DNA from 2 places in the Pediococcus ethanolidurans genome. Region 1 is predicted to be linked to the other one. Evidence: a T-box and tRNA genes for the amino acid it is inferred to sense, from the RefSeq annotation. Region 1 holds a T-box; the other holds one or more tRNA genes.
The links. The T-box of region 1 lies ahead of leuS (leucine--tRNA ligase). A T-box ahead of a tRNA ligase gene usually reads a tRNA of that ligase, here a tRNA-Leu.

Region 1 (12,101 bases):
CATTGTCTCGACTGCAATGCCAACAATAGTTGGTGATCTTCATGGCGTTAATTTAATGAACTGGATAGTTTCAATTTATTTATTAACAAATGCAGTTGCCACACCAATTTACGGAAAGTTGGCAGATCTTTTTGGACGCAAACGAATATTTATCATTGGTATTCTTATTTTTATTATTGGTTCAACTTTAAGTGGAACTGCCAATTCAATGCCAACACTGATTAGCTGGCGAGCGTTACAAGGGGTTGGTGCAGGGTGTATCATGCCAGTTGCTAACACCATTATTGCTGATATTTATCCATTTGAAAAACGTGCACGCGTCATGGGATTAAATGGCGCAGCATGGGGGATTGCAGCCATTGTGGCACCATTATTAGGTGGTTTTATTGTTGATCAATTAACATGGCACTGGGTATTTTTTATTAATATTCCGATTGGCTTGATAACTGTAGCCATGATTGCACTATATCTTCATGAAGATGCGCGAACAATTTCAGCTAAAATTGATTATTTAGGGACACTTTGGCTGACGATTGCGTTACTTAGCTTAATGTACGGCTTTCAAGTGCTTGGTGAAACGAGCTTTACATGGGAAACGGTTGAAACTTGTTTTGCAGTAACTGTTATTGCTATTTTTCTATTTATTAAACGAGAACAAAAAGCGGATGATCCAATTATTTCGTTAAAATTATTTAAGAATCGCACGTTTATCACTCAAAATGTAGCTACCATGTTAGTATCAGGTTTTTTAATCGGTTTTGAAGTTTATATTCCAACTTGGACACAAGGGTTACTGGGATTACCAGCTTCGTTAGCCGGTTTTGCAGTAACACCAAGTTCAGTAATGTGGATTTTTGGTTCATTCTTAGCAGGTAAATTTATTCTCAAACTTACCCCTAAACAGACTTTGATGATTAGTTTGGCTTTATTACTGATTGGTAGTTCTTGGTTGGCGTTGTTACCACAGACCACGCCGTTTTGGCTGTTCTTTGTGATTTCCACCGTGTTAGGTGTTGCATTCGGAATTACCATTACTTCAACAACAGTTACGTCACAACGATTGGTTGAAGCTAAAGATATGGGGGTTGCCACTTCCTTTAATACCCTTGCACGAACACTGGGACAGACTATAATGATGTCTATTTTTGGTATTATCATGAATGGCACAATGAACAGTGGTATTGCGCAACATAATAATTTGAATTTAGGGATGATGAACAAGTTAATTAATCCACAAACAGCCTCATCATTACAAGCAAAACTATTACCAACGTTAAGAACCATTTTATATCAAGCACTGCATAATATTTATTTAGCCGGAGTTTGTTTGATTATTTTGGCCATTGTGATTAATGCGGTGGATCATCGAAAAAAGCAAACTATCTAAAGGTTGAAAGCACAAAAATGTATCTAATTGCCTGACACAAAAATGTTCATAGGTAACAAAATTAGATTAAAATGCCGTCTTCCAGACCGAGTGAGCCGCAGGACGGCAGTTAAACTGTTTTTTGGAGTCTAAGTCGTTTAACAGCAGTTATTGAAGTGATCTTGATACTTTCAACCTTTAGAAACTATCTAAAAACTGCCCTCTGAACACTTAAACGATGTTTAGAAGGCAATTTTTTAACGTTTTTGAATGGCAAATAAAATTGGTGGATTGTTTTGCTGATTAATAAATTGATAGTTTAAAACTTGAAACTGCTTTTGCGGTATTTGATGTAAAAAGGTTTGTAATTCTCTTAGTTCGTCCTTGCCACCTGGATGACCATAGTAACTCACCAAAATTACTAATCCGCCTCGTTGCAGGATTTGCAGACATTGTTTGATTGCAGAGATGGTAGTTTTGGCATGGGTAATAATAGATTTATCACTCCCGGGCAAGTAACCAAGATTAAAGATAGCAGCCGAAATTTGTGTATTTTCAGGGAGATGTTTTAATAAATGTTCATGGCCATCGTGAATGAGGCTAGTTTGCAAACTTAAACCAGTTAAAACAAGTTGAGTTTTCGTAGCTGCTAAACCGGCAGCTTGCACGTCAAATCCGTAGACACGCCCATTTTTACCTACGGCGCTTGCCAAATAAATAGTGTCGTTTCCGTTACCAACCGTTGCGTCAACCACAGTGTCTCCCGGTTGAACCACCTGGTCAAGTAAAGTATGACTATAACGTAATGCAGATTCTAAATTCATTTATTTTCGTCCTCCGTTTTGATTGGTAAAATTAAATAATCCGTTATTAAGACAATCGTTATGCCAAATAGATAACCGCCCAATACGTCACTAGGGTAATGCACATTTAAATAGATTCTTGATAAACCGATTAATAAAATCATGATAATGGCCAAAAGATCAATTAAAATGCGCTGCCATTTGTGCCTGACTAAATTTGCCGTAATGATCATCAAAACACTTAACAGGATAATTGAGCTCGTTGAATGACCGCTTGGAAAACTATAACCACCAATTGAAATTAATTTATGTAATGGTCTAGGTCTTTGAATAAGTAACTTAATGGCTGAATTTCCTAAAGTTCCAAGTAAAATACTGAGAGCAGCAAAGCTTAAAAGTCGATAATATTTGCTGTAAACTAACCAGTCAACCAAAATAAGCGTGAAGCCAATATTAGGAAGGGGATTACCAAGGGTCGTTATAAACACGAAAAAGTGTGTTTTGCTTGCGGTTCGGTTGTTTTGAACAAGTTCGGCAATTATGTGATCAAACGTGTGAATTAAGTTAGCGTTGGTTACAACTAAAATTAAGATCATAATGAAAAAAATACCAGTAAGTAAACTTAGATCTAACCATTTTCGATGTTGTTTGCTAGTTTGCATGAATGACTCCTTTGTCGTTTCGTAATGCGCTTCTAGTATATCAGATTTTTAAAAGGTTTCTTGCATTTTTAGAGTTAATTTGATAGGATTAATCCATTAATAATTGTTGAAAAGAAGTAGTAAGTGTAGAACCCTTTTCAGAAACTATACGGATAATGTGAGTATAGATTGGAATTATACCGAACTCATCTTTTGATATTTACTGGTGAAATTAGTAGCTTGTAACGTGAATTCGCGTTAAGAATTGAAGTGTTCGACTGAGTAATTCAATCGTAAATATAGGTGGTACCGCGGAAAATTCGTCCTATAAGATATTTTTTGATATCTTATAGGCTTTTTTTATATAGAAAGGGTGTAGATAAATTGGCATATAATCACGAAATAATTGAACGTAAGTGGCAGCATTACTGGCGTGAAAATAAAACATTTAAAACAAATTCGGCTTCAGAGAAACCTAAGTACTATGTTTTAGATATGTTCCCTTATCCATCTGGACAAGGATTACATGTTGGCCATCCAGAAGGCTATACGGCTACAGATATTATGGCTCGTTTTAAACGCATGCAAGGATTCAAAGTTTTGCATCCAATGGGTTGGGATGCCTTTGGATTACCAGCAGAACAGTATGCCCTAAAAACTGGTCATAATCCTCGTGAGTTTACGGCGCAAAATATTAAAAACTTTAAGCGTCAAATTCGTTCGTTAGGTTTTTCATATGATTGGGATCGTGAAATCAATACAACTGATCCAAATTATTATAAATGGACACAATGGATTTTTGAACAAATGTACAAAAAAGGTTTAGCTTATGAGAAGGAAACCCTTGTTAACTGGGCTCCTGACATGATGGGTGGAACCGTGGTTGCTAACGAAGAAGTTGTGAATGGTAAGACTGAGCGCGGCGGTTACCCAGTTTATCGAGTCCCAATGAAGCAATGGATGTTGAAAATTACTGCCTATGCAGATCGTTTATTGGATGATTTGGATTTGATTGATTGGCCTGAAAGCATTAAAGAGATGCAACGTAACTGGATTGGTCGCTCAACCGGTGCCAGCATCAATTTTAAAGTGGATGGAACAGATGAACAAATTGAGGTGTACACAACACGGCCTGACACGTTGTTTGGCGCAAGCTATATGGTTATCGCACCAGAACATAAGTTAGTTAAGAAGATCACCACAGCGGCTCAAAAGGATGCTGTAGAGGCCTATGAAAAGAAGATCGAAACTAAATCTGATTTGGAGAGAACGGATTTAAATAAAGATAAAACTGGTGTATTTACTGGTGCTTACGGAATTAATCCTGTAAACGGTGAAAAATTGCCAATCTGGATTGCTGACTATGTACTTGCTTCTTACGGAACTGGTGCAATCATGGCGGTACCAGCGCATGATCAACGTGATTGGGACTTTGCTAAGAAATTTGATCTACCTATTAAACCAGTTATTGAAGGTGGTAACGTTGAAGATGCTGCCTATACTGAAGATGGTGTCCACATTAATTCCGAATTCTTAAATGGCATGGATAAACCAACAGCCATCAATGAAATGTTAACATGGCTTGAAGATAAGGGAGTTGGCAAGAAAAAGGTTAATTACCGGTTGCGTGATTGGATTTTCTCACGTCAACGTTACTGGGGTGAACCAATTCCTGTTATTCATTGGGAAGATGGAGAAACAACCTTAGTTCCGGAAAACGAATTACCTTTAAAATTACCAGCTGCCAAAGATTTGCAAACTTCTGGTACCCGTGAAAGTCCATTAGCTAATTTAAAAGATTGGGTTAACGTTGTTGACGAAAATGGTCGTAAGGGCCGTCGAGAAACGAACACCATGCCACAATGGGCTGGTAGTTCGTGGTACTATTTACGTTATATTGATCCTCACAATTCAAAACAAATTGCGGATCAGGATCTTTTAAAAGAGTGGTTACCAGTTGATCTTTATATTGGTGGTGCCGAGCATGCGGTCTTGCATTTATTGTATGCACGTTTCTGGCACAAGGTTTTGTATGATTTAGGTGTGGTACCAACCAAAGAGCCATTCCAGAAGTTAGTTAATCAAGGGATGATTTTAGGCGATAACCATGAAAAAATGTCCAAATCTAAGGGTAACGTCATTAATCCTGATGATATTGTGGATCAATATGGTGCCGATACTTTACGTTTATACGAAATGTTTATGGGTCCCCTTACGGAATCAGTTGCATGGAGCGAAGATGGCATTCACGGAAGTGAGAAATGGATTGAACGAGTTTGGCGTTTGCTGATTGATGAAAATAACCATCTGCGTGATCGGGTAACAACTATTAATGATGGTAAACTTGATAAAGTTTATAACCAGACAGTTAAGAAGGTTACTGAAGATTTCGAGCAGTTACATTTTAATACTGCTATTTCACAAATGATGGTTTTTGTTAATGAAAGTTATAAAGCTGAGGCATTACCATTAGAATACATGGAAGGCTTTGTTAAAATGTTATCACCAGTTGTTCCTCATGTCGCCGAAGAATTATGGCAACTATTGGGACATCACGAAACCATTACGTACGCGGAGTGGCCAAAGTTTGATGCCGGTAAATTGGAAGAGGCCACCGTTCAAATCGTATTGCAGGTGAATGGAAAAGTTCGCTCACATTTGAAGGTAGCTAAGGATACAAACAAGGCTGATCTTGAAAAATTAGCCTTAGCCGATGAAACCATGAAAGAGTGGTTAGATGGTAAAACTGTTCGAAAAGTGATTGCTATTCCTAATAAAATTGTGAATGTGGTTGCTAACTAAATCAAAGTATTTTAAAAGTGATTAGTTGAAGTACTGACTAATTGCTTTTTTGTTATAATTTTAAAAAGTGAAAATTAGATTTATTGAATAATTTGTAATCCTTTATATTTTCTTATGAATTGAATTTTAATTTGAATTGCCTCGTAGTCATGATAAAATGGTTAAGATTGAGTATTCGAAAGTAGGGCGATAAATTATGGCTGAGACGCCTCAAAACAAAACACAGGAAAATGGAGCGGGTTTTCAACCGCTGAGACAAATAAATAAAGAATCTACTTCAAAAGATAAAATGATCGAGGGCTCGGCCTGGATGACGGCGGGGAGTATTTTTTCTCGCTTATTAGGAGCCGTTTATATTATTCCTTGGGTAATTTGGTTTGGCAGCATGAGTGATGAGGCCAATGCTTTATTTGCAAAAGGTTATAACATATACAGCTTCTTCTTAATTGCGGCGATTGCCGGGATACCTTCAGCCATCGCCAAACAAGTAGCCCATTACAATACGATTAATGAGTTTGCGGTGGGACAACGACTGTTTAAACGTGGATTACTGCTATCAGGTGCTACTGGAATTATTTGTGCACTAATTTTATACTTTGGCGCACCAGCACTTTCTAACAATGATGCCAATGTGATTCCAATATTACATTCGTTGGCCTGGGCGGTGCTAATTATTCCAACCATGAGTTTAACGCGAGGCTTTTTCCAGGGTTATCAAGAAATGGCACCCTCGGCAATTTCTCAATTTGTTGAGCAGTTAGCTCGTGTGGCGTACATGTTGATTACTGCGTTTTTAATCATGCAGGTTCATCATGGTAGTTGGGTTAGTGCCGTTTCACAATCGACCTTTGCAGCTTTTATTGGCGCCATCGGTGGTATGCTGGTGCTTGTGTGGTATTACTTTCGGCATCGAGCACGATTGCGAGAACTGGCCGAAAATAGTAAGCAAGAACTGGCTATTCCCGCAAAACAGCTTTATAAGGAAATTATTGCTCAGGCAACGCCGTTTATTATTATCGGTTCTGCCATTACCATCTTTCAATTGATTGATCAGTACACATTTTTCAATATTATGCAGAGTGCATTTAATTATTCAAACAGTGTTGTGAATACTCTTTATGCGGATTTTGCATTTAACTCCAATAAACTAATTATGATTGTCGTTTCGTTAGGTTCAGCAATGGCAATTACAGCGGTGCCAATGCTTTCGGAGGCCAAAACACGAGGGGATAAACGTGAAATTAACAATCAAGTTACCGATGCATTGTTACTATTTTCGTTTTTCATGATTCCTTCAGCATTGGGCATGGCAGCCATTGCCCAGCCACTTAACACACTGTTTTATCATTATGATGTTGTGGGGACATTAGTTTTACAAGTGTCATCGTATGTTTCTGTGATACTTGGACTTTTTACGGTTATTTCGGCAATTATGCAGGGAATTTCTGAAAACGTTCGGGCAGTTGGTTATTTTGCCATTGGCGTGGTAGTGAAATTAGCTTTGCAATACCCGCTTGTGGCTTATTTAGGGGTAATGGGACCCTTAGTTTCAACAGGAATTGGTTTTGGTGTGGTGAGTTGGCTAATTTTACGACATTTAAATCGTGAGTATGGGATTAGTTTTCAACGGATCAGCAAACCATTTGCTGGCATTCTTATTTTTAGTCTTTTAACGTTTATTGTGGCGTTTGCGACGGTTCATTTAAGTTATTTAGTATTGAATCCTAATAGTAAGTTCATGTCAGTATTCGTTTCTGTGGGTGCAGCTTGTTTAGGTGGATTCGTGTATCTATATGCCACATTAAGAACTCGACTTGCAGATATGATGTTAGGAAGCCGTGTAGAACGCATTCGACGAATTTTACGAATTCATTAAGGAGTAATTATGCGAATTGATAAATTTTTGCATCAGATGAATATTGGCACACGCAGTCAAATTACCCAACTGATAAAAAAGGGAGCTGTCACTTTGAACGCGCGTCAAGTAGTTTCTGGTAAAACGCAATTGAAACCAGGGCAAGATTTGGTGAAATTGGGTGAACGCGAAATACAGTATCAAGTTCATTATTATTACTTACTCAATAAACCCTTGGGCGTCATTTCAGCCTCTACGGATAAACATCAAAAAACGGTGATGGACTTATTTAATAAATCGGATTATCGACCAGATCTTTTTCCGGTTGGCCGGCTTGATAAGGATACGGAAGGGCTGCTTTTGATTACCAATGATGGCGATTTGGCGCATAAACTTCTATCGCCAGCGCATCATATCAAAAAAACGTACGAAGCAACTGTAACTGGTAAATTAGATGAACAAGTTATTCAAAAGTTTACTGATGGGATTACGTTAAAAGACGGCACAGAGCTTTATCCGGCTAAGCTTGAAATTTTGAATTATAACAAGCTTGAAAACACGACGCGTGTGCACGTACAAATACAAGAAGGTAAATATCACCAGGTACGGCGTATGTTTGGTGCAGTAGGGCAAAAAGTGGTTCGTTTGCAACGTATTAAAATGGGAACTTTGGCAATTGATGTAGGTTTATTACCCGGAAATTATCGGGAATTAAGCCAAAAAGAAGTGGATGAATTACTGGAGCTAACTAAATAAAATCTGAAATATATGGACAATGAAAGTGGAAAATAAGGTATTTAGATTTCAAACGAAACCAATCGAAGAAATCTACCTTGTTTCCTATTTTTTAGATAACAAGTCCACAAATAAAAAAATAGAGAATAGGGAAGCTGTCTTCCTCATTCTCAATTTTTGTTTATTCAATTGCAAGCGATACTTTAATTATTTGCGCGCAAACTGAGACATTGCTTGTGGAATTTGATTAATTATTTGATGAGGTAGGACAACATATTGCGATTCAGCTAAGTTGTCAGCGATAAAGCTATGCAAATACGTTGCACTAATAACAGCAGCCTCTTGATCAGGAAATTGCGCGACAAACGCACCAATCATACCAGCAAGTGTGTCTCCCATCCCACCAGTAGCCATTGCGGGGCCACCCAGTTGTAATTGATAAACAGATTGATCGGTATAGATTTCAGTGTGATGCTTTTTTAAAACAACGGTGGCGTGCAATTTATGCTGAGTCAGTTTATTTTTATTTTCTGTTTGGTCAGAAATTGGGATAGTCGATAGTCTTTGCCATTCCATTTGATGTGGTGTGAAAATAACTTTAGCATCTGGTAATTTCAAATTATGGGTAGCAACAAGATCAATGGCAGAGCCGTCAATTATTAAATGTTGTGAAGTCTGAATAGTTTGAAAAATGGTATGTAATATTTTTAAGGCTACTGAATCTTCCCCCAGACCGGGGCCGATCACAACTGTGTTTACATTTTTGATCATTTTTATTAATGCTTCATTTTCTTGAAAGTCAATCACCATCGTTTCAGGAAGCCGAGCATGAAGGCTGGCAAAATTAGTTGGATGAGTAGCGGTAGTGACTAAACCGCATCCTGAATAAACGGCCGCACTGCTAGTTAAAATGATGGCACCACCATACTGTGCATTGCCGCCAATTACCAATAATTTTCCAAACGACCCTTTGTGAGTTTCCACAGCTCTTTTTTTTATGGTTGCTGCAACCATGGCTTGCGTAATTACTTTCATAAGGTTAATCCTCCATGTGATTAGTATAACGAAATTTTTTGAATATTTAAATCAGAAGGTCCTTTTACTATTAGAATTCATAAGCTTTTGCTACAATAAAGCTAGATAAACCAGAAAGCGAGATGAGTACCATGGAAAGTCAACAATATCAAAACATTTTAGTCGGAATTGATGGTTCTGAAACGTCAATGCATGCCTTGGATAAGGCAATCGATGCAGCAATCAGAAATAAGGCAAAGTTGTATATCGCTCAAATTTTAAAACCACAGCTATCAACAGTTGGAAGAGCTTCTATTGGATTTGGCGTTGTGGAAACAGATATAGATGATGAAAGTCGTTTAAAAGAACAAAAAGTGCTTTTAGATGACGTGGTAGCTCAGGCAAAAGATAAAGGCGTGCAAGACGTAACCAGCATTGTTAAAATTGGTAGTCCACGTGAAGAATTAGCCAGAAATATTCAGCAAACCGAAAAAATCGATTTGATTTATATTGGTGCAACTGGTGCAAACCGAGTGGCACAGATGTTTTTAGGGTCGAATACCACTTATATTTTAGAGCATTCTTTAGCAGATGTAATGGTAGTTAGATAAATAATGCAATGAAGAAAACTAGGTTATGATGGCGGAATGGTTGTTTAAAATAGGCAAATAAATATTTCGCCATTAGTTTTTTTAAATAAAAGATTATGGCATTAACTAATTTAAAAATAATTATGGAGAGGAGAGACTAGGGAAAAGGGTCCTTAGTAATCTAACCTATGAAAATATTAATTGTTCTTGAAAATGTTGTCATGGATGGTGTTAAACGTGCTGCTACTGTGATGGGCAATGCATTAACCGAACATGCTGATGTGACGTATTATTCATTGGAAGATGTGACACCGTACTACGAATTACAAGCAAAATTAGTTGTGGCCAAACGTCCTGATCCAGGACATGTATTGAATTATTTTGGCGAAAAACCTTATGAAAAATACAGTGAACAAATTGAGGATTTGTGTGATTTCATTCAGAATGAAAACTTTCAAAGTGTCGTTTTGGCTGCTGGTTTAACAACCAGTTTTGCGCCACTGATTAAAAAACGGGTTCCTAATCTTCAAATAATTGTTTGGATGCACAATAATTACAAAACGTACATGACCCAGTATTATCAACGGATGCGTGAAGAATTTGTTAGTGGTTTGAAGATAGCAGACACGGTTGTTGTTTTAACAAACTCAGATCTAAAGAATTATCGTCAATTTAATGCCAACACTGTCAAAATATATAATCCGTTAACCTTATTGCCAGAAAAACAATCCGATTTAAAATCTCATCTAATTGCGTTTACGGCGCGAATAGCGATTCCGCACAAGGGAATCGACTTATTACTGGAAGCTGCACAGTTTTTACCAACTGATTGGAAAATTGCCATTGCAGGACAAGGTGTACCTGAACAAATGACGTTGTTTCGCCAGTTAATTGAAAAGTTTAATGTTACGGATAAGATTATCTATCGAGGCGCGCTGAAAGATAGTGCTTTACAAGCCCATTACGAAACGGCTTCGATTTTCGTTTCCACTTCACGCTGGGAGGGAATGCCCCTTGTAATTGGGGAAGCGATGGCCTTTGGGTTACCCATTGTGGCAATGGAAAATACGGGTTCAGCAGAATTCTTAGGACATAACCAGTACGGTTTGCTAACCAAAGCACAAGACGTGCCAGATTTTGTGAGAGGACTTAATAAGCTTATGGTAAGTGAGCCTTTGCGACATGCGTATGCGCAAAAATCATTGGAACGGATTCAATCTTTTAAAATTGAAACAGTCATACGACAATGGTTAGCAGTTTTGACGCAAAGCGATTCGAATTCAGCTGCTACCAAATAAAAGAATTACTAAATATTAAAAATAGCATTGAAAACGACTTCAATTTTCGATATGGTAGGGTTAGTAAATAAGAAAGTCGATGATCAAAAGTGTATAAATTAATCGTTAGTGATTTAGATGAAACCTTACTTGGTGGCGATGGAAAAATTTCCCAAGAAAATATTGAAGCTATTAAGGCCGCCTCAAAAAAGGGAGTCAAGTTTGTCCCTAATACTGGTCGCGGCTTTGCATCGGTACAAGTTCTATTACAAAAATTAGGCTTATATCAAGAACCTAATGAATTTGTCATTTCATATAATGGAGGAGCTATTATTGAAAACAAAAACAATAAAGTGCTCCAAACTAATGAAATGACTTTTGAAGAAGCAAAGGGGGTATTTGATATTACATCGAAGTACCCCCATAATGATACGCACGTATATACTTTAAATAAGCTGTATATCTACAATCCTCGTGAGGAAGATTTGGCGTATTTAAAACCTCGTCATGTTGAATACCAGATTATGGAAAATAATGATTTTTCAATCTTCAAAAATGATAAAATCATGAAAGTTATTACGATGAATCCTGATCAAAAAAAGTTAGAGTCGGTTCATGATGAAGTGATGCATGCTTTTGATAACCAGTTAAATGCCAGCTATTCTTCTGGAATGTACGCCGAGTTTAATCATTTGGGCACTGATAAAGGTACCGCCACTTTGGAACTGGCGGCGTCTTTAGGCATTAAGAAAGATGAAGTTTTAGCTCTAGGAGATAATAGTAATGATTTACCAATGTTACGTAAAGTGGGGATGCCAGTGGTTGTAGCCAACGGTACCGAGGAAGCAAAGAGCTTAGCCAAATATGTGACCAAAAATAATTATTTAACTGGTGTGGCTGAAGCAATTGACAAGTTTGTACTTTAATTTAAATTGATGGAGGAACAAAATGTTAAAGGCTACATTAGTGGGCGTTCCTGGTTTGATTGCAGTAGCGCTTGTGTTAATTACGTTATTTA
Region 2 (18,477 bases), 740 kb from region 1:
AAAAATGCAGATGTCATTGTGTTAGCTGTCAAACCTGACATTGCTAAACAAGTATTAAGTGATATTAAGCTAGAACTGAATAGTGATGGAAAATTACTGGCTTCAGTAGTTTCTGGACTAAGTGTGGCTCAGATGCAAGCCATTATTGGCAATTGGCCAGTCATGCGCGTTATGCCAAATGTGAATGTTGAAATTGGTGAAGGAATGACGGCGTTGGCTGCCAGTGGTGAACTAACAAATTCACCGTTTAATAATGGTAAAAAGCTTTTCGAGCTGGTTGGTCAAGTGATGGCTATTTCAGAAAAAGATTTTACAGTTTTTGGAGCAATTGCCGGTAGTGCGCCCGCATACGCCTACTTTTTCATTGATGCCTTGTCTAGAGCAGGCGTTAAATATGGGCTAACCAAGTCAAATGCAACCAAAATTGCGGCTCAAGTTGTGAACGGCAGTGCCAAGATGGTAATTGAAGCGGATGAGAATCCAGCAGCATTGATCGATAAGGTCTCTTCTCCAGGTGGTACGACGGTAGCCGGTTTCTTAGCCATGGAAGAGGCCGGGTTTATGACATCGGTTGTTAAGGGCATTGACGCGACAATTGCGAAAGAAAAAGGAGAATGACAGATTCCACTTGCAGTTGTGGTCTATACCGATTATAATGAACTTAAACAAAAACTGAGGGGGATTTTTAGATAATGAGTACTGTATTGAAACACGCCACAATTTATACTGGATTAGAAAAAATTGATGATGGCTTCATTCGTTTTAACAAACAAATTGAGGCTGTTGGTCCAATGAGTGAGTTCCGTCCATTGCCAGATGATGACATTCATTTTGCAGCAGAAACAATCATTACACCAGGATTCATTGATGTTCATAGTCATGGTGGATACGGATTTGATGCCATGGATGGTGACGCTGATCAGATTAATGAGATGGTCACTAAAATGACACGTACAGAAGGAATTACAACTTACTTCTGTACCACAATGACCCAATCAAATGAAAACATTGATCATGCGATGAAGGGAGTTGCCAAGGCTGCTGCAGTTAACCCAGTAATCAAGGGTGTTCATTTGGAGGGTCCATTTATCTCAGCTACCTTTAAAGGCGCTCAACCTGAACAATATATCAAAGATCCAGATGTGCATTTGTTAGAGCAATGGAACAAATCAGCTAACGGATTGGTCAAATTAATTACCATGGCTCCTGAAGACAAAGGTGCAGACGAGTTTGAAGCATACTGTTTAGCTCATGGCATCGTGCCATCGGTTGGTCATAGTAATGCGAAACGTGCTGATTTATTAAACAGTAAAGTTAGCCACGGTACTCATTTATACAATGCTCAACGCGAATGGAAGCACCGTGAACCAGGAGTTACTGGTCATGTTATGTTGGAAGATAATATTTATGCAGAATTAATTTGCGATGGTTTCCATATTGTGCCAGATATGTTACGCCTTGCTTATGAAGTTAAAGGTCCAGAAAGAATTGAATTGGTTACAGATTCAATGCGTTCTAAAGGGATGCCAGAAGGCGAAAGCGAACTTGGTGGTCAAAAAGTTTACGTTAAAGACAAGCAAGCTCGACTAGCTGACGGTACTTTAGCTGGTTCTGTTTTGGAATATACAGATGCCTTTAAAAACGCCATGAAGTTCATGGGATGCGGAATAGAAGAGGCTGTTCAAATGAGTTCTGTTAACCAAGCAACTGAATTTGGTCTTGATAGTAAAGGAACCCTTGAAGTAGGTAAGGATGCCGATTTAAACTTGTTTGATGACAATTTGAACAAGTTGGCAACTTACAGCTATGGTCGTGAATTCTCAAATTCAAAAGACTAATTTTTGTAGCGATCATTTTAATGATAATTAACACATTAGAGTCCTTATAGGAGGTGGAATTATGGGATCCCCCATTTATATTCAAATCCACAATGAAATAAAAAAATCAATCGAGGCTGGTAAGTGGGCAATTGGTGACCGTATTCCAGCAGAACGAGAATTAGCCGAGCAATTTAATGTGAGTCGAATGACACTTAGGCAGGCGATTCAAACATTAGTTGATGAGGGTATTTTAGAGCGGCGCGTTGGTTCAGGGACCTTTGTAGCTAATCAAAAAGTTCAAGAAAAAATGTCAGGTGTGACAAGTTTTACTGAGCTGATGATTGCACAAGGGAAAAAACCTTCTAGCAAAACCATTTCGTATCATGCTGGGCAACCTTCTATGAGTGAAAGTGAAAAGTTACATTTGGGTGATGGCGAATTAGTCTTACGAATGGAACGGATCCGCTATGCCGACAATGTGCCCATTTGTTTTGAAACTACCACGGTACCCGAAAAATTGGTTAAAGATTTCAGTAAGGCTGAGGTAACGAGCTCCCTTTATGGAACATTAGAAAAAAAGGCTGGTTTGGTACCCGGAAAAGCGACACAAACAGTTTCAGCAATGTTGGCTTCTGAAAAAATCGCGGAATATCTATCTGTAAAACGGGGTGAAGCGATCTTGCGGTTGCGTCAGGTTTCGTATCTGCAGGATGGACAACCTTTCGAGTATGTTCGGACACAATATGTGGGTGAACGATTTGAATTTTACTTAAATCGGTAAACCAGAAGAAAATAAGTGCCTATATAAAAATAGTTTGTCAATTTTTAAAATGAAAAGGGCAAACTATTTTTTTGAAACAATTTTTATTTATTTTTGAGTTTATGAATTTCCCACATGAATTGAGGAATGATCATTTGCCGTCTCAAGCGCCTCGGATCTGTCAATAAACGGTAAAACCATTCTAGATGATGAGTTTGCCAAAATTTTGGCGCGCGTTTCACATTACCCACAAAAACATCAAAACTACCACCCACACCCATCCATACACCATTTGAGAGATGGCGGTGCTGCGCAATAAATTTTTCCTGTCTAGGAAAACCAGTGGCAACAAACACAATATCTGGTTGCTGATGTTCAATATCAGCTGCAATTACGGCCTCATCTTTAAAGTAGCCATCATGGGCACCAACAAGTTGAATGTTAGGAAAACTAGTACTTAATTTGGACTTCAAAGCACTGATGACCGCTGGCTTGGCACCTAAAAAATAGACTTTTTGGTGAGTTTTGTTCGCCCATTCAACTAATTCTGTAAAAATATCATAACCGGCTATTCGTTCTGATAACGGTGTTTTTAATGAATTAGCGGCCTTGATAATACCAATGCCATCAGGAGAAATATAGTCGGCTTTGAGAATGGTTTCGCGATATGAGTTATCAGTTCTAGCGTACATGACAATTTCAGGATTAGCAGTTACAACAAAAGTATTTTGGTGATTCTTAACACGTGTCTGAAGTTGTTCGACGAACTGCTTGCGAGTTGTATTGGCAAACGGAATGCCCATAATTTTCACGCTAGAAAACGGGTCGTTCATAGTAAAATCAATCCTTTCGATTATGGAAAATGACGCACCACGGAAAAAATGATAAAATAGGTGCAACTATTGTTAATATTATTAAAACACTAACTAACTGAGGAGTACACTCGTCATGACTAAAAAATATCCGGATGACAGTTTAACGTTACATACGGATGCTTATCAAATTAACATGATTCAAACTTATTGGGAACATGGAATTTACAATAAGAATGCGGTTTTTGAAGTTTTCTTTCGAGATATGCCATTTAAAAATGGTTACGCAATTTTTGCTGGATTGGAACGAGTTGTGAAGTATGTTCAACAATTACATTTTACCGACTCAGATCTGGCTTATTTGAAAGAATCAGAAAATTATCCAGATGACTTTTTGGAATATTTACGTAATTTCAAATTTTCTGGCACAATTCGTTCTGCTGTTGAGGGTGACTTAGTATTTAACGGTGAACCCATTATGCAGGTTGAAGGCCCCTTAGCAGATTGTCAATTGGTGGAAACAGCTATTTTAAATGTTGTGAACTATCAAACTTTAATTGCCACTAAAGCTTCACGAATTAAATCAGTGGTCGGCAATGATGCTTTACTAGAATTTGGTACCCGGCGTGCTCAGGAAATGGATGCCGCAATCTGGGGAACCCGTGCAGCATACATTGGTGGTTTCGACGCAACAAGTAATGTCCGCGCAGGCAAGATTTTTGGAATTCCAATTAGTGGCACACATGCGCATGCATTGGTCCAATACTATCGAAATGATTATGATGCTTTTAAAGCTTATGCGCAAACGCACCATGATTGTGTCTTTTTGGTAGATACGTACGATACGCTTAAGAGCGGTGTCCCTAATGCTATTCGCGTGGCCAAAGAGATGGGTGACAAGAACAACTTCTTGGGAGTTCGAATTGATAGTGGTGACATGGCCTACTTATCTAAACGAGTTCGTGAACAATTGGATGAAGCTGGATTCCCAAATGCAAAAGTTTATGCTTCTAACGATTTAGATGAAAAAACAATTCAAAACTTAAAAATGCAAGGAGCCAAAATTGATGTTTGGGGCGTGGGCACTAAATTGATTACGGCCTATGACCAGCCAGCCTTGGGTGCGGTTTATAAGATGGTTTCAATTGAAGGCGAAGATGGCAAAATGGTTGATACCATCAAACTTTCCAACAATGTTGAAAAAGTTTCAACTCCCGGCAAGAAACAAGTCTGGCGAATTTCTAAGAATGCTGATGGTAAATCAGAAGGAGATTATGTTACCTTGTGGGATGAAGATCCACAAAAGCAACCTTCTATTTACATGTTTCATCCAAACTATACGTACATTAATAAAACGGTCAGTGATTTCAACGCGCGACCATTGTTACATGATATCTTTAAAAATGGTGAACTTATTTATAAATTACCAGAACTTAAAGAAGTTAAGGCTTACTCGCGAGAAATGCTTGATTCGTTGTGGGATGAATATAAACGTGATTTAAATCCACAAGATTATCCGGTTGATTTATCTGAAAAATGTTATGTTCATAAAATGAACAGCATTAATGGTGTTCGAAAGTATGTGAGTTCGTTAAAATTTAAGGAATAAGAGAGATGAGCAGAGATGCGAGAGCTACAACAAAAAATTATTGCGGATTTAAAAGTTGCCCCACAAATTGACCCAGAAACTGAAATTCGACGAAGTGTAGATTTTTTAAAAGCTTATTTAAAGAAAAATAGCTTCATTAAAAGTTTAGTTTTAGGGATTTCTGGTGGACAGGATTCTACGTTGACTGGAAAATTAGCTCAGATGGCAATTACCGAGATGCGTGAAGAAACTGGCGACCAATCATACCAATTTATCGCCGTTCGTTTGCCATATGGCGTGCAGGCTGATGAATCAGATGCCATGGCTGCAATTGAATATATGCAGGCTGATCAGGTAAAACGAGTTGATATTAAACCGGCCGCAGATGCCATGGTACAGGCACTTGAAGCTAATGATTTAAACATTAGTGACTTTAACAAAGGCAATATCAAGGCTCGTGAACGAATGATTGCGCAATATGGCATTGCGGGTGCCAATAGTGGCATTGTCTTGGGAACGGATCACGCGGCAGAGTCAGTCACTGGCTTTTATACTAAGTTTGGTGATGGTGGGGCCGACGTAACGCCAATTTGGCGGTTAGATAAACGGCAAGGTAAGGCACTTTTGGCAAAATTAAATGCACCTAAACATTTATATGAAAAGGTACCTACAGCTGATTTGGAAGATAATCGACCGGCATTGCCAGATGAGGTTGCTTTGGGTGTGACCTACGATGACATTGATAATTACTTAGAGGGTCACGAAATTGATCCGCAGGCCGCTGAAAAAATTGAAAACTGGTATAAAAAGACGGCCCATAAGCGTCATTTACCTTATACGGTTTACGATCAATTTTAACAGTTGATAAATTAAAAATAAAAGTACTTGCTATTAGGTTTACTTATAGTTATAATAAATTAATAATCAAACATGAGGGAGTAACTAGCAGTTATTTCTGCGGCAATGTCGTCAACAAGAAGAAATCTGGTATTGTCTGAAAAAGTGAGACTCGTGGATGTTCGCATTTTAGTGTGGACATGCACGAGTCTCTTTTTTTAAAGAACTCTTACATGTCAGAATAATAAGGAGGAACACATGAAAGCTACAAAAGTAAAGTATTATAACCAAAGCGTGGAAGATGTGCTGAAAGCCCAAGGCAGCTCTCCTGAAGGGTTAACGGATGCCCAGGTTCAAGAAAGCTTAACCAAACATGGGCCTAATCAGTTGGAAACAAAAAAGAATACTACTTTATTGCAAAAGTTTATTGCCCAGTTTAAAGATTTGATGATTATTGTTTTAATTGCAGCCGCAATTATTTCGGTCTTTGTGGGTGAAGGCGTGGATGCAATTATCATCTTGTTGGTGGTTGTTCTTAATGCTATCTTTGGTGTTTTTCAAGAAACCAAGGCAGAAGAAGCCATTGCTGCCTTAAAAGAACTTTCTGCACCACAGGCTCATGTTAAACGGAATGGTAAAGTCGAAACCATTAAGAGCGAAGACGTTGTCCCTGGTGATATTGTTTTGCTTGAAGCTGGTGATATTATTCCGGCTGATTTGCGTTTGATCGAATCTGCTGGTTTAAAGGTAGAAGAAGCGGCCTTGACTGGTGAATCAGTTCCGGTGGAAAAACAAATTGCCATACTGAACGATAAAAAATTGCCAATTGGTGATCAAACTAATATGGCATTTATGAACAGTAATGTCACATATGGCCGTGGTAGTGGCGTGGTTGTTGGCACCGGAATGCGGACGGAGGTTGGCCAAATTGCCAACATGATTAATAACGCTGAAGAAACAACAACGCCACTGCAACAAAATTTGGCGCAACTGAGTAAAGTGTTAACAGGCTTAATTTTAGTGATTGCCGCGATTGTGTTCGTGGTTGGAATGATTCGTGGTAACGAAAGCTTAATTAATATGTTACTGACGGCCATTTCCTTAGCGGTAGCGGCCATTCCAGAAGGATTACCTGCTATTGTGACAATTACACTTGCATTAGGAACGCAAAGAATGGCAAAACGACACGCCATTATTCGTAAATTACCAGCAGTTGAAACTTTGGGTGGTACTCAAATTATTGCCTCTGATAAGACCGGAACATTGACACAAAATAAGATGACAGTTGAAAAAGTTTTTGTGAATAATCAACTACACGATGCCCAAAATGTGCAATTAAAGGATTATCCATACAATCACTTATTTGAGTTGATGATTTTGAACAATGACACAAAACAGACAAAAGAGGGCTTGATTGGTGATCCAACAGAAACAGCGTTAGTTCAATTTAATTTGAATAAGGACGAAGACGTGAATAAGTTAATTCAATCTGAAAAACGGGTGGCAGAGGTGCCGTTTGATTCTGAACGAAAATTGATGTCAACGTACAACCAATTGCCAGATGGCCGATACATTCAAACGGTTAAAGGTGCACCCGATGAACTCTTACAGCGGACAGCATTGTTTGAAATTGAAAATGATGTTAAACCAATGGATGATACTGAACGCAAACTTATTTTGGAAACAAATCATGAGTTGGCCACCCAAGCAATTCGTGTATTGGGTTTTGCCTACCAAATTGTGGATGAAATTCCTAAAACATTGTCTTCTGAAATTGTGGAACAAGAATTAATTTTTGCCGGGCTGATTGGCATGATTGATCCAGAACGTCCAGAAGTTGCACAAGCAGTTGTGGAAGCTAAACAAGCAGGAATTCGTCCTCTTATGATTACGGGCGATCATCGGGATACTGCGTCTGCCATTGCGAAACGGTTAGGAATTATTGGTGAAAACGACGATCAAGCCGTAATCTCTGGTACAGAATTGGATGAGATGGATGATAAGACTTTTGCCCAAAAGGTAAAACAATATTCAGTTTATGCACGAGTTGCTCCAGAACACAAAGTGCGCATTGTGAATGCATGGCAAAAGCAAGGTAAAGTAGTTGCCATGACAGGAGATGGCGTTAATGATGCGCCTTCACTGAAACAAGCAGATATTGGTGTAGCCATGGGAATCACAGGGACCGAAGTTTCAAAAGGAGCTAGTGATATGATCTTGGCAGATGATAACTTTTCAACAATTGTTGTTGCAGTTGAAGAGGGACGTAAAGTGTTTGCCAATATTCAAAAAGCAATTCAGTATTTGTTATCGGCCAATTTGGGTGAAGTTTTAACCTTGTTTGTCATGACAATGATGGGTTGGCAAATTTTAGCACCAGTTCACATTTTATGGATTAATTTAGTTACCGATACTTTTCCAGCCATTGCTTTAGGCCTGGAACCAGCAGAAAAAAATGTGATGAAACAAAAACCGCGTGGTCGGGAAAGCAATTTCTTGTCCGGTGGTGTCGCAGGTAACGTCGTTTATCAGGGACTATTAGAAGGACTAATTACGTTAGCCGTTTATGGAATTGCAATTTGGTTCCCAGTACATGCTTCATATGCTCAAGCCCATGCAGATGCGCTAACAATGGCATTTGCAACCTTAGGACTGATTCAGCTTTTCCATGCATTTAACTCAAAGTCAATTCACGGTTCGATCTTTAGTGCCACAACTTTGAAAAATAAATTCTTTAATTGGTCAATTGTGGTATCGTTTATACTGTTAGCTGCGACAATTGTGGTGCCAGGATTAAATGACATTTTCCATGTGAGTCATCTTGATCTTCATCAATGGGCAATTGTGGGTGGCGCTTCTATATCAATTGTGATCTTAGTCGAGATTGTCAAATGGTTCCAGCGTCGTTTCGCAGCTCGTTAATCAGTAAGAATGGAGAGATTTTAAATGCGTAAAAGTAATCCACAAGGTTATGCCAATTTACTCAGTCGAGTGATGGAATCGTCTGAACAGATGGGCGATGAGGTTGATCCTCATTTTCAAGACTTTAAAAAGACATTGGCTTTGAAAGGTGCTGAATCTTTTAGCGAACATGATTTGCATGAGATTGTCACGATTTTTAAAAAAGCCGTTGATCTGTATCAGCAAAATACAGAAACTTTGAAAAGAGCTAAACCGCCAGTACAGATATTGGGACGTCATAAGCAATTGGTAAGTGCTTATCAAACGTATGCAGCCGACTGTGAATTAATGCTGACTAGTATTGATGAACAAAAACGTCAGATTGATTCTGAACAATTTAGTAAGGCTGAACAGGCGCAGGACAAGGATATGGATGCTGTTTCAAAGGCTTTTGATCGAATCATGTCCCTGTTAATGGGTTAAAATACAAATTAAAACTAGGAAGAAATTTTCCTAGTTTTTTTGTGGGGAAATTAATTAACAGAGATATTTTTAGAATATGTGTGGTAAAAAGGATGTTCGCCACGGACAAATAATCACGTATGCTATACTGGTAACTATGTGTTATTGGGATTTAATGTTTAGTTTGGAGTGAATTTTTTGGAAGATCGAATTGTAAAAATTGTAGAACAACAGCTGTCAGACATGCGGCCAAAACAGATTCATGCAGTATTGAGTTTGTTAGGTGAGGGCGATACGGTACCCTTTATTGCACGGTATCGAAAAGAACGAACGGGAAGCTTAGATGAAGTTCAAATTCGTGAAATTCAGACTAGCTATAATAAAGCAGAGAGCTTAGAAAAACGGCGTGATGATGTTTTAAAATTAATTTCTGAACAGGGGAAATTGACACCAGCTTTAGAGAAGCAAATTAAAGCTGCTGATAAACTGCAAACGGTTGAGGATTTATATTTACCATACAAACAAAAACGCCGAACGAAAGCCACAATTGCTAAAGAGCAAGGTTTAGAGCCGTTTGCATTTTGGTTGATGACCTTTCCACAAGGTGAGTTGACCGCTAAAGCCAATGAATTTATTGATCCTGATAAAAAAGTAACCACAGTTGAAGACGTGCTAGCAGGTGCCCATGAAATTCTTGCAGAAGCATTTGGTGATAGTGCTGGATTCAGAGATTGGATTCGTAATTATACCCGAAAAAATGGTCGTTTTGAATCACAAGTAAAAGCTAAGGGAAAACAAAAAGATGAGCAAGGTGTTTATCAGCTCTATTATGACTTTGATGAATCATTGGCTAACATGGTGTCACATCGTGTCTTAGCGATTAATCGTGGTGAAAAAGAAGGGGTTTTAAAAGCCCAAATTCAAGTAGACGACGATGCCGTAATGCGTTATTTACATTTTCGGATCATCGGTAGCCATGAGGGACCAGCAGTAGCGATTTTACAGGCTGCTTATGAAGATGCGTATAAACGTTTTATCGGTCCTGCAATTGAACGGGAGTTACGTAGTGAACTAAGTGAAGAAGCAAATACACAAGCAATCAATGTTTTTGGTGAAAATCTGTATCACCTGCTCATGCAAGCTCCAATCAAAGGAAAAGTTGTTTTGGGATTTGATCCTGCCTATCGAACCGGTTGCAAGTTGGCAATTATGGATCCTAACGGGAAATTCTTAGCAAAAAAAGTTATTTATCCACACAAATCAGCTTCAGAGACCAAACGAAAAGCGGCAGCTGATGAATTCAAACAATTTTTAGAAGATTATCAAGTTGAAATGATTGCCATTGGCAACGGAACTGCCAGTCGTGAGTCTGAAGAATTTGTTTCAACAGTTTTAAAAACGATTGAGCGTAAAATTTACTATGTGATTGTAAATGAAGCAGGTGCGTCGGTTTATTCTGCTAGTAAAGCGGCTCGGGATGCTTTTCCTGAACTACATGTTGAAGAACGGAGTGCCATTAGTATCGGCCGTCGTTTGCAGGATCCACTGGCTGAATTAATTAAAATCGATCCTAAGGCTGTTGGTGTGGGCCAATATCAACATGATGTTCCCCAAAAAGAATTGACCAGTCAACTTGATACAGTAATTGAAACTGCTGTAAACCAAGTTGGAGTTAATTTGAATACGGCTAGCCCTCAGTTGCTAGAACACATTTCTGGTTTAACAAAAACCACGGCACAAAATATTGTGAACTGGCGGGATGAAAATGGTAGTTATGAAGCACGAAATCAATTGAAAAAAGTTCCTCGCTTAGGACCTAAGGCGTATGAACAATCTGTTGGTTTTTTACGAATTGTGCAAGGAAAAAATGTGCTTGATAATACAGACATTCATCCTGAAAGCTATAAGGCGGCCAAAAAACTATTAACTAAGACTGGTTTAAAGATGGCTCAAATTGGTACCCCTGAAGCAACAGCGGCTTTTAAACCACTGAATCTTACCGAAACAGCACAAGAGTTAGAAATTGGTGTTGAAACTTTGAAGGATATCATTGCCGGATTAGAGAAACCAGGGCGTGATTTACGGGATGGAATGCCAGCACCGTTGCTTAGAAGTGATGTTTTGACTCTTGAAGATTTAAAGAGTGGCATGAAGCTTCAAGGAACTGTGCGTAACGTTGTGGATTTTGGCGCCTTCGTCGATATTGGTGTTAAACAGGATGGATTAGTGCATGTTTCTAAGCTAACTAAGAAATTTATCAAGAATCCAGGTGAAGTTGTTTCGGTTGGTGATGTTGTCACGGTTTGGGTTGAAAGTGTTGATTTAGATCGACATCGCATTCAGTTAACCATGTTAGATCCAACTGAAACAGCGGCTCAATGACAGATAATGACTTACAAACGTTAGTAGAACAAATTTCAAGAAACGATTTTCATCGTGAATTTAAACACCGCGCTTTTTTTAACTCGCGGTTGCGAACTACTGGTGGTCGTTATCAATTACAAACGCATAATATTGATATTAATCCGCGAATGTTATCGGAACATGATTTACCAACTTTAATTGGCATTATTAAACATGAATTGTGCCACTATCATTTACATTTATTGCATCAAGGATATCAACACCGAGATTCAGATTTTAAAATTTTGTTAGCACGGGTACATGGATCGCGTTTTGCACCGGCAGGACCTGTAAGACAGCAAACCAAGCGACATTTAATGTATACGTGTCAGAAATGCGGGTTTAAATATTTACGCCAACGACATATTGATTTAAAAAAATATCGATGTGGCAAATGTGGCGGTAGATTGCAGCTTGTGCAAGCTAGTTAACATGAATTTTATTGAAAAAGGTTGTAACTATTGCCGATTTTTGCTAATATAGTTAGGTAATAGTTTTGCACCCATGGCGGAATTGGCAGACGCGCAAGATTAAGGATCTTGTCGGGAGTTTTCCCGGTGGAAGTTCGAATCTTCTTGGGTGCATCCTAAAAAAGAAAAGGATTGAGAAATTAAATTTTCTCAGTCTTTTTTTGCGCCGTTTTTACCAGATTCTAAATCTGTAGAGAATAATAAATGTAAATTTGGGTCATTCTAGTTGTTGAGCGGTTACTTTTTGTATGTAATCGACAATTACTGTATTTAGCGGCATTAAGCAAGTATTGTATCGAAAAATAACTAAGAATGAAATCGCTGTATTAATTGAAACAGTGTGTTAAACTGTACTGTATTAATTAAGTGTATCAGAAGCGTATCAAAATTGAGGAACAGTAAATGAAGAGAAAAGATCGTATATACCAATTTGTAATTGAAAAAACCACAACAAGTACTGTTGCGCAGTTAACCGATGGCGCAGCTTTAACAACCGCCGAAGTAGCCGATGCGTTAGATTTAATTCGTTCTAACGTTAGTAAAGAACTAAATCAGTTGGTTCGAGAGGATAAACTATGTAAATTGAGTGGCCGTCCGGTTCGTTATTGTCGTTTAATCGAAGAAAATGGCCATGAAAAGAAAGTCAATTCTTCTCCTTTGATGGCAGGGAAAAGACGTATTCATAGTGGTTTAGAGACGAATTTAAATAGCGAGCAGCCCACAACGGAGATTAGCGATGTCTTTGAACATATGATCGGAAATAGCTCAAGTATGCACAATCAAATTGAACAGGCAAAGGCTGCAATTTTGTACCCACCCCGTGGTTTGAACACTTTAATAATTGGACCAACTGGATCTGGTAAAACCTACTTTGCTAATGCTATGTTTCAGTTTGCCAAGAACCAACAGCTTATCCAAAAAACGGATGAATTGATTACGTTTAATTGTGCGGATTATTCGCATAACCCAGAACTCCTAATGTCACACCTCTTTGGATATGTTAAGGGCGCGTTTACAGGTGCTAATGAGGATAAAGATGGCCTAATTCAAGAAGCTGATAACGGCATGCTGTTTTTAGATGAAGTACACCGTTTGCCCCCTGAAGGTCAAGAAATGATTTTCTATTTCATGGATCATGGAACATACAGTAAGCTTGGTGAAACGTCCAAAGTGCATCATGCAAACGTTCGTTTAGTTTGTGCTACTACGGAAGATCCAGAAAGTTCGTTGCTAAAAACTTTTGTCCGTCGAATTCCAATTACTATTCAATTGCCTGCGTTTAATAAGCGAAGTGCAAAGGAACGAATTGAACTTTTGAAAGTTTTGTTAAGCATTGAGGCCAATCGCACGCATAAACAAATTACGCTAACAGAAGACGTTGTACAATCTTTGCTGGGCAGTGTCACATATGGGAATGTGGGTCAATTAAAATCTAACATTCAACTTGTTTGCGCACGTGGATTTTTGAATAATATTGAAAATAAGGGTGAAATTATGATTTCGGTGGATGATCTGCCACCGAATATTAAGGATGGTCTGGTTCATTTAGCTTCTAATCGCCGTGATTCTGGTGAAATTTCGAAATTACTAGAACCATATATGACAATTCAACCTGATTCGGATAACCACGTTCTGACAAACCGAAATGATAGTTATGAATTGCCTTACAACTTATATGAAATTATTGGTGATAAAGCGACTTTATTGCGTCAACAAGGCTTAGATCAAGAACATATCAATCATTTTATAAAAACAGACATTAATCTTCATTTGAAGACATTTTCACCCGATGAAGATGATATGCGTGCTGAAGCTAAACTAGCTGAAATCGTGAATCAAAATATCATTGATTTTACTAAGGAAATTCAAAGTAAAATTGAAAAAGAACTTAATTATAGTTTTCGAGATAATTTTCTTTATGCGATGAGCTTGCATATAAGTTCTTTCATTAAACGAATTCAATCTGGTAAACCAATGCGTACGATGAGTAAGGATTTGGTTGCTATGGTGGAAGATTATCCTAATGAAATGAAAGTTGCCCAAGAAATCAAAACACAGCTAGAAGCTCGCTACAATGTTCCAATTCCGGAATCAGAAAGATATTATTTGGCAATCTTATTGGTATCTTTAAAAATTGCCCCAACTTCCGGTAAAGTGGGAATTGTCGTGGCTGCTCATGGTAGTAGTACGGCTACTTCTATGGTACAGGTAGTTTCGCAATTACTGTCTGATAATACTATCCAGTCCTTTGATATGCCTTTAGATATGGAACCACAAACGGCCTATAAGGAAATTGTTGACTGTGTTAAACGGGCAGATGAAGGTAACGGTGTGTTGCTTTTGGTGGATATGGGGTCTTTGAGCACGTTTGGTAGTAAAATTACCGATGAAACTCATATTCCAGTTAAAGTGATTGATATGGTCACCACCGCAATGGTTTTGGAGGCTGCACGAAAAGCATCGTTTATTGACACCGATCTTGCAGCAATTTATTCTGAATTGCGTGAATTTCATGGCTATTCACGAATTAATGTTTCTAATGAACAAAAAGAAAAACACAATGAAATTTCGGAAACACCGCTTCCAAATACAACCCGGCCTAAAGCAATTGCGGCTATTTGCTCAACTGGCGAGGGAACTGCTAAGAAAATTAAAAATATCCTTGACCAGTTATTAGTAGAAAATCTAATTGATGATATTAAGGTAATTCCAATTTCTTTAGTGGGGATGGAACATCATCTCAAGAAGATTCAGACAAATTATCAAATTATCGCCACAACTGGTGTCACTCACCCGAAGATTCAAGCGCCGTTTATGCCTCTGCAAAAGGTTTTACAAGGTGGCGGAGAAGCCTTTATCAACAAAGTAGTAGAACGGGATTCCTTACAGTCCTTTGATGGTAAACAGGATGTAAAACTTACCAAGGAACTTTGTTGGCAATATTTGGATGGGTTCTATACCTTTATTAATCCACATAAGATTACGGATGTGCTGTGGCAATACATTGATCAGTTGCAAAGTGATACACAAAAGAAATTTAATGAATCCTTTAAAATTAATCTAATTATGCATATTGCGGGTGCAATTGAACGGACTGTAACCAATGGTGCGATTTCTGCTCCTGAAGAAGAATTACAAAAATTAACCAAATCAGAATGGTATCCAGCGGTAAAGGCTGTGAATGAAAGTAATTTAAGACGAATTCGAATTGATTTACCTCGTGAAGAAGTTTATTACATTGTCAAACTATTGGAAACTTGGCAAACCAAAGATGAAAAGCAACAAGAAGAGCTAGCTTCAAATCAAATAATAGAATAAAAGTACTAGTCCAATTAATTAAAATAACACACAAAGCTGATACACTTTTAATGTATCAATTTTGTGTGTTATTTTTAAAGCCCTTAAAGTAGGCGTTTTCATTCAGTGTATCTTGGCACGGTTTTTGCTTATATATAAGTGAGTGCAAAAAATGATGGTCTTGTACTTAACGTATCAACGTCTGAGTCAACAGATAAATCTAGTTACAGGGTATTAAGAAATTATTCGTTACATTTTTATTTACTGTAACAATCATAATAGGAGGTATAGAAATGGTAGGGATTATCATTGCTAGTCACGGTGAATTCGCCAATGGGATCTTACAGTCCGGATCGATGATTTTCGGAGATCAAAAGGATGTTAAGGCTGTTACATTGAAACCCAGCGAAGGACCCGATGATATTAAAGGAAAGTTGGAAGATGCAGTTGCATCTTTCGAAAACCAAGATGAGGTATTATTCTTAGTTGATCTCTGGGGTGGAACACCATTTAATCAAGTGAATGGATTGTTTGAAGCTCACAAAGATAAATGGGCAATCGTTGCTGGTTTGAATTTACCAATGTTAATTGAGGCATATGCTTCAAGAATGTCGATGAATAGTGCTCGTGATATTGCAGCACACATCATCGAGACAGGTGTTGAAGGTATCAAGGTTCGTCCAGAAGAGTTACAGCCCAAAGAAAAGGCTCCTCAAGCTTCTGCAAAGCCATCAAATGCAGGTGCTCCAGGAAAATTTGAGTATGTTTTGGCACGAATCGATTCACGTTTGTTACATGGTCAGGTTGCAACCGGTTGGACAAAGGCAGTTAACCCAACTCGAATCATTGTAGTTTCTGACAATGTTGCTAAAGATGAGTTACGAACCACCATGATTAAACAGGCTGCACCATCAGGAGTGAAAGCTCATGTTGTGCCAGTTGATCAGATGATTAAGTTAGCTAAGGATGACAAGCACTTTGGTGGTCAACGAGCATTACTACTTTTTGAAACACCACAAGATGCCCTTAGAGCTATTGAAGGTGGCGTTCCATTGAAGACACTTAACATTGGTTCTATGTCTCATTCAGTTGGAAAAGTTCAACCTAACAAGGTTTTGGCTTTTGATCAAGATGATATCGATACTTTTGCTAAGTTAAAAGATCTTGGGGTTACGTTTGATGTTCGTAAAGTCCCAACAGACGCCAAAGATAATATGGATGACATTCTCAAAAAAGCTGAGAACGAGTTACAAAAACAGAAATAATTTAATTTAAAGAAAACGGAGGATTAATCGTTATGAATTTAAACGCTATTCAGATGATTTTAGTCGTTCTCGTTGCATTTTTAGCTGGTATGGAAGGTATTTTGGATGAATTCCAATTTCATCAACCAGTTGTCTCATGTACGTTAATCGGCTTAGTTACGGGAAACTTAGTTCCTTGCATTATTTTAGGTGGTACTTTACAAATGATCGCTTTAGGTTGGGCTAATATTGGTGCTGCTGTTGCACCTGATGCTGCCTTAGCCGGTGTTGCATCTGCAATTATTCTAGTTTTAGGTGGTCAAGGTAAAGCTGGAGTTTCTTCAGCCATTGCGATTGCCGTTCCTTTGGCTGTTGCTGGCTTGTTACTTACAATTCTTGTTCGTACCATTTCAACTATGATTGTGCATATTATGGATAGAGCCGCTGCGGCAGGTAGCTTTGCCCAGATGGATTTCTGGCAGTGGGTTGACATTTGTTTACAAGGTATTCGAATTGCCATTCCTGCTGCATTGATCTTAGCAGTTGGTGCTGGTCCCGTTAAATCAGTATTGGATGCAATGCCTTCTTGGTTAACTGGTGGTCTTGCCATTGGTGGTGGTATGGTTGTTGCTGTTGGATATGCAATGGTTATTAATATGATGGCAAGCGCTGAAGTATGGCCATTCTTTGCACTTGGCTTTGTAATGGCAACAATTACTGATTTGACATTGATTGCCTTAGGTGCAATCGGAGTTTCACTTGCTTTGATTTACTTAACCTTATCAAGTAATAGTGGTAGTGGTTCAAGCAATGATGGCGGTGGCAGCAACTCTGGTGATCCGCTTGGCGATGTCATAGATAACTATTAAGGAAGGGAGTGCAAAAAATGGCAGATGTAAAAATTAAGTTAACAAAAAGAGATCGTGTTTCCGTTTGGTGGCGTTCAACCTTCCTTCAAGGTTCTTGGAACTATGAACGTATGCAAAATGGTGGTTGGGCTTATTCATTAATTCCAGCTATTAAAAGATTGTACAAAACAAAAGAAGATCGTGCTGCAGCTTTAAAACGACACATGGTATTCTTTAATACCCATCCTTACTTAGCTTCTCCAATTCTTGGTGTTACAATGGCACTTGAAGAAGACCGTGCTAATGGGGCTCCTGTTGATGATATTGCTATCCAAGGTGTTAAAGTTGGTATGATGGGTCCTTTGGCTGGTGTTGGTGATCCAGTGTTCTGGTTTACTGTTCGTCCTATTCTTGGTGCTTTAGGTGCTTCATTGGCTATGAGTGGAAGCATCATGGGTCCAATCATCTTCTTTATTGCTTGGAATATTATTCGAATGGCATTTACTTGGTATACACAAGAATTCGGCTACAAAGCTGGTGCCGCAATTTCAAAAGATTTATCTGGTGGCTTACTTCAAAAGGTTACTAAAGGTGCTACAATTCTAGGTATGTTTATCTTAGGATCCTTAATTAACCGTTGGGTTGTTGTTAAATTTACACCAGTTATTTCACGAGTTAAACAATCTGCAGGTGCTTTCATTGATTGGGATAAACTTCCAAAGGGCGCTGCTGGAATCAAAGAAGCTTTGACTCAACAGGCTGCTGGTCGTACTTTGGATAAATTCAAAGTGACAACACTTCAAGATAACTTGGATAAATTAATTCCAGGATTAGCTGGTTTGTTGGTTACCTTACTTTGTATGTGGTTAATCAAAAAAGGCGTTTCACCAATTATCATTATCTTTGGTTTGTTCGCCGCAGGTGTCATTTTACATGTTTTGAACATCATGTAATAAAAAATGGAATTAGTCTGGGATTTAGTTCCCGGGCTTTTTTTATTAATAGCTAAAGGTTGAAACTACAAAAACACATCTC

Region 2: it encodes a tRNA-Leu, which carries the amino acid that the T-box ahead of leuS (leucine--tRNA ligase) is inferred to sense. The anticodon was not compared.

The regions. Positions count from the first base shown of each region.
Region 1 covers NZ_OZ061250.1:1,943,870-1,955,970, reverse strand. Annotated here, with positions in the region: gene AB3219_RS09640 (MDR family MFS transporter) at 1-1,387, shown strand, start outside; gene AB3219_RS09635 (class I SAM-dependent methyltransferase) at 1,624-2,190, opposite strand; gene AB3219_RS09630 (phosphatase PAP2 family protein) at 2,187-2,831, opposite strand; T-box leader at 2,929-3,141, shown strand; gene leuS (leucine--tRNA ligase) at 3,195-5,612, shown strand; gene AB3219_RS09620 (polysaccharide biosynthesis protein) at 5,809-7,488, shown strand; gene AB3219_RS09615 (pseudouridine synthase) at 7,498-8,223, shown strand; gene AB3219_RS09610 (NAD(P)H-hydrate dehydratase) at 8,410-9,237, opposite strand; gene AB3219_RS09605 (universal stress protein) at 9,369-9,827, shown strand; gene AB3219_RS09600 (glycosyltransferase) at 9,995-11,104, shown strand; gene AB3219_RS09595 (Cof-type HAD-IIB family hydrolase) at 11,194-12,009, shown strand; gene AB3219_RS09590 (hypothetical protein) at 12,032-12,101, shown strand, end outside.
Region 2 covers NZ_OZ061250.1:1,202,325-1,220,801, forward strand. Annotated here, with positions in the region: gene proC (pyrroline-5-carboxylate reductase) at 1-618, shown strand, start outside; gene nagA (N-acetylglucosamine-6-phosphate deacetylase) at 693-1,838, shown strand; gene AB3219_RS05895 (GntR family transcriptional regulator) at 1,900-2,601, shown strand; gene AB3219_RS05900 (WecB/TagA/CpsF family glycosyltransferase) at 2,685-3,413, opposite strand; gene AB3219_RS05905 (nicotinate phosphoribosyltransferase) at 3,529-5,001, shown strand; gene nadE (ammonia-dependent NAD(+) synthetase) at 5,017-5,838, shown strand; gene AB3219_RS05915 (cation-translocating P-type ATPase) at 6,076-8,739, shown strand; gene AB3219_RS05920 (hypothetical protein) at 8,764-9,201, shown strand; gene AB3219_RS05925 (Tex family protein) at 9,379-11,562, shown strand; gene AB3219_RS05930 (SprT family protein) at 11,559-12,014, shown strand; tRNA gene AB3219_RS05935 (tRNA-Leu) at 12,082-12,167, shown strand; gene AB3219_RS05940 (sigma-54-dependent transcriptional regulator) at 12,456-15,371, shown strand; gene AB3219_RS05945 (PTS sugar transporter subunit IIB) at 15,644-16,615, shown strand; gene AB3219_RS05950 (PTS mannose/fructose/sorbose transporter subunit IIC) at 16,648-17,463, shown strand; gene AB3219_RS05955 (PTS system mannose/fructose/sorbose family transporter subunit IID) at 17,481-18,395, shown strand.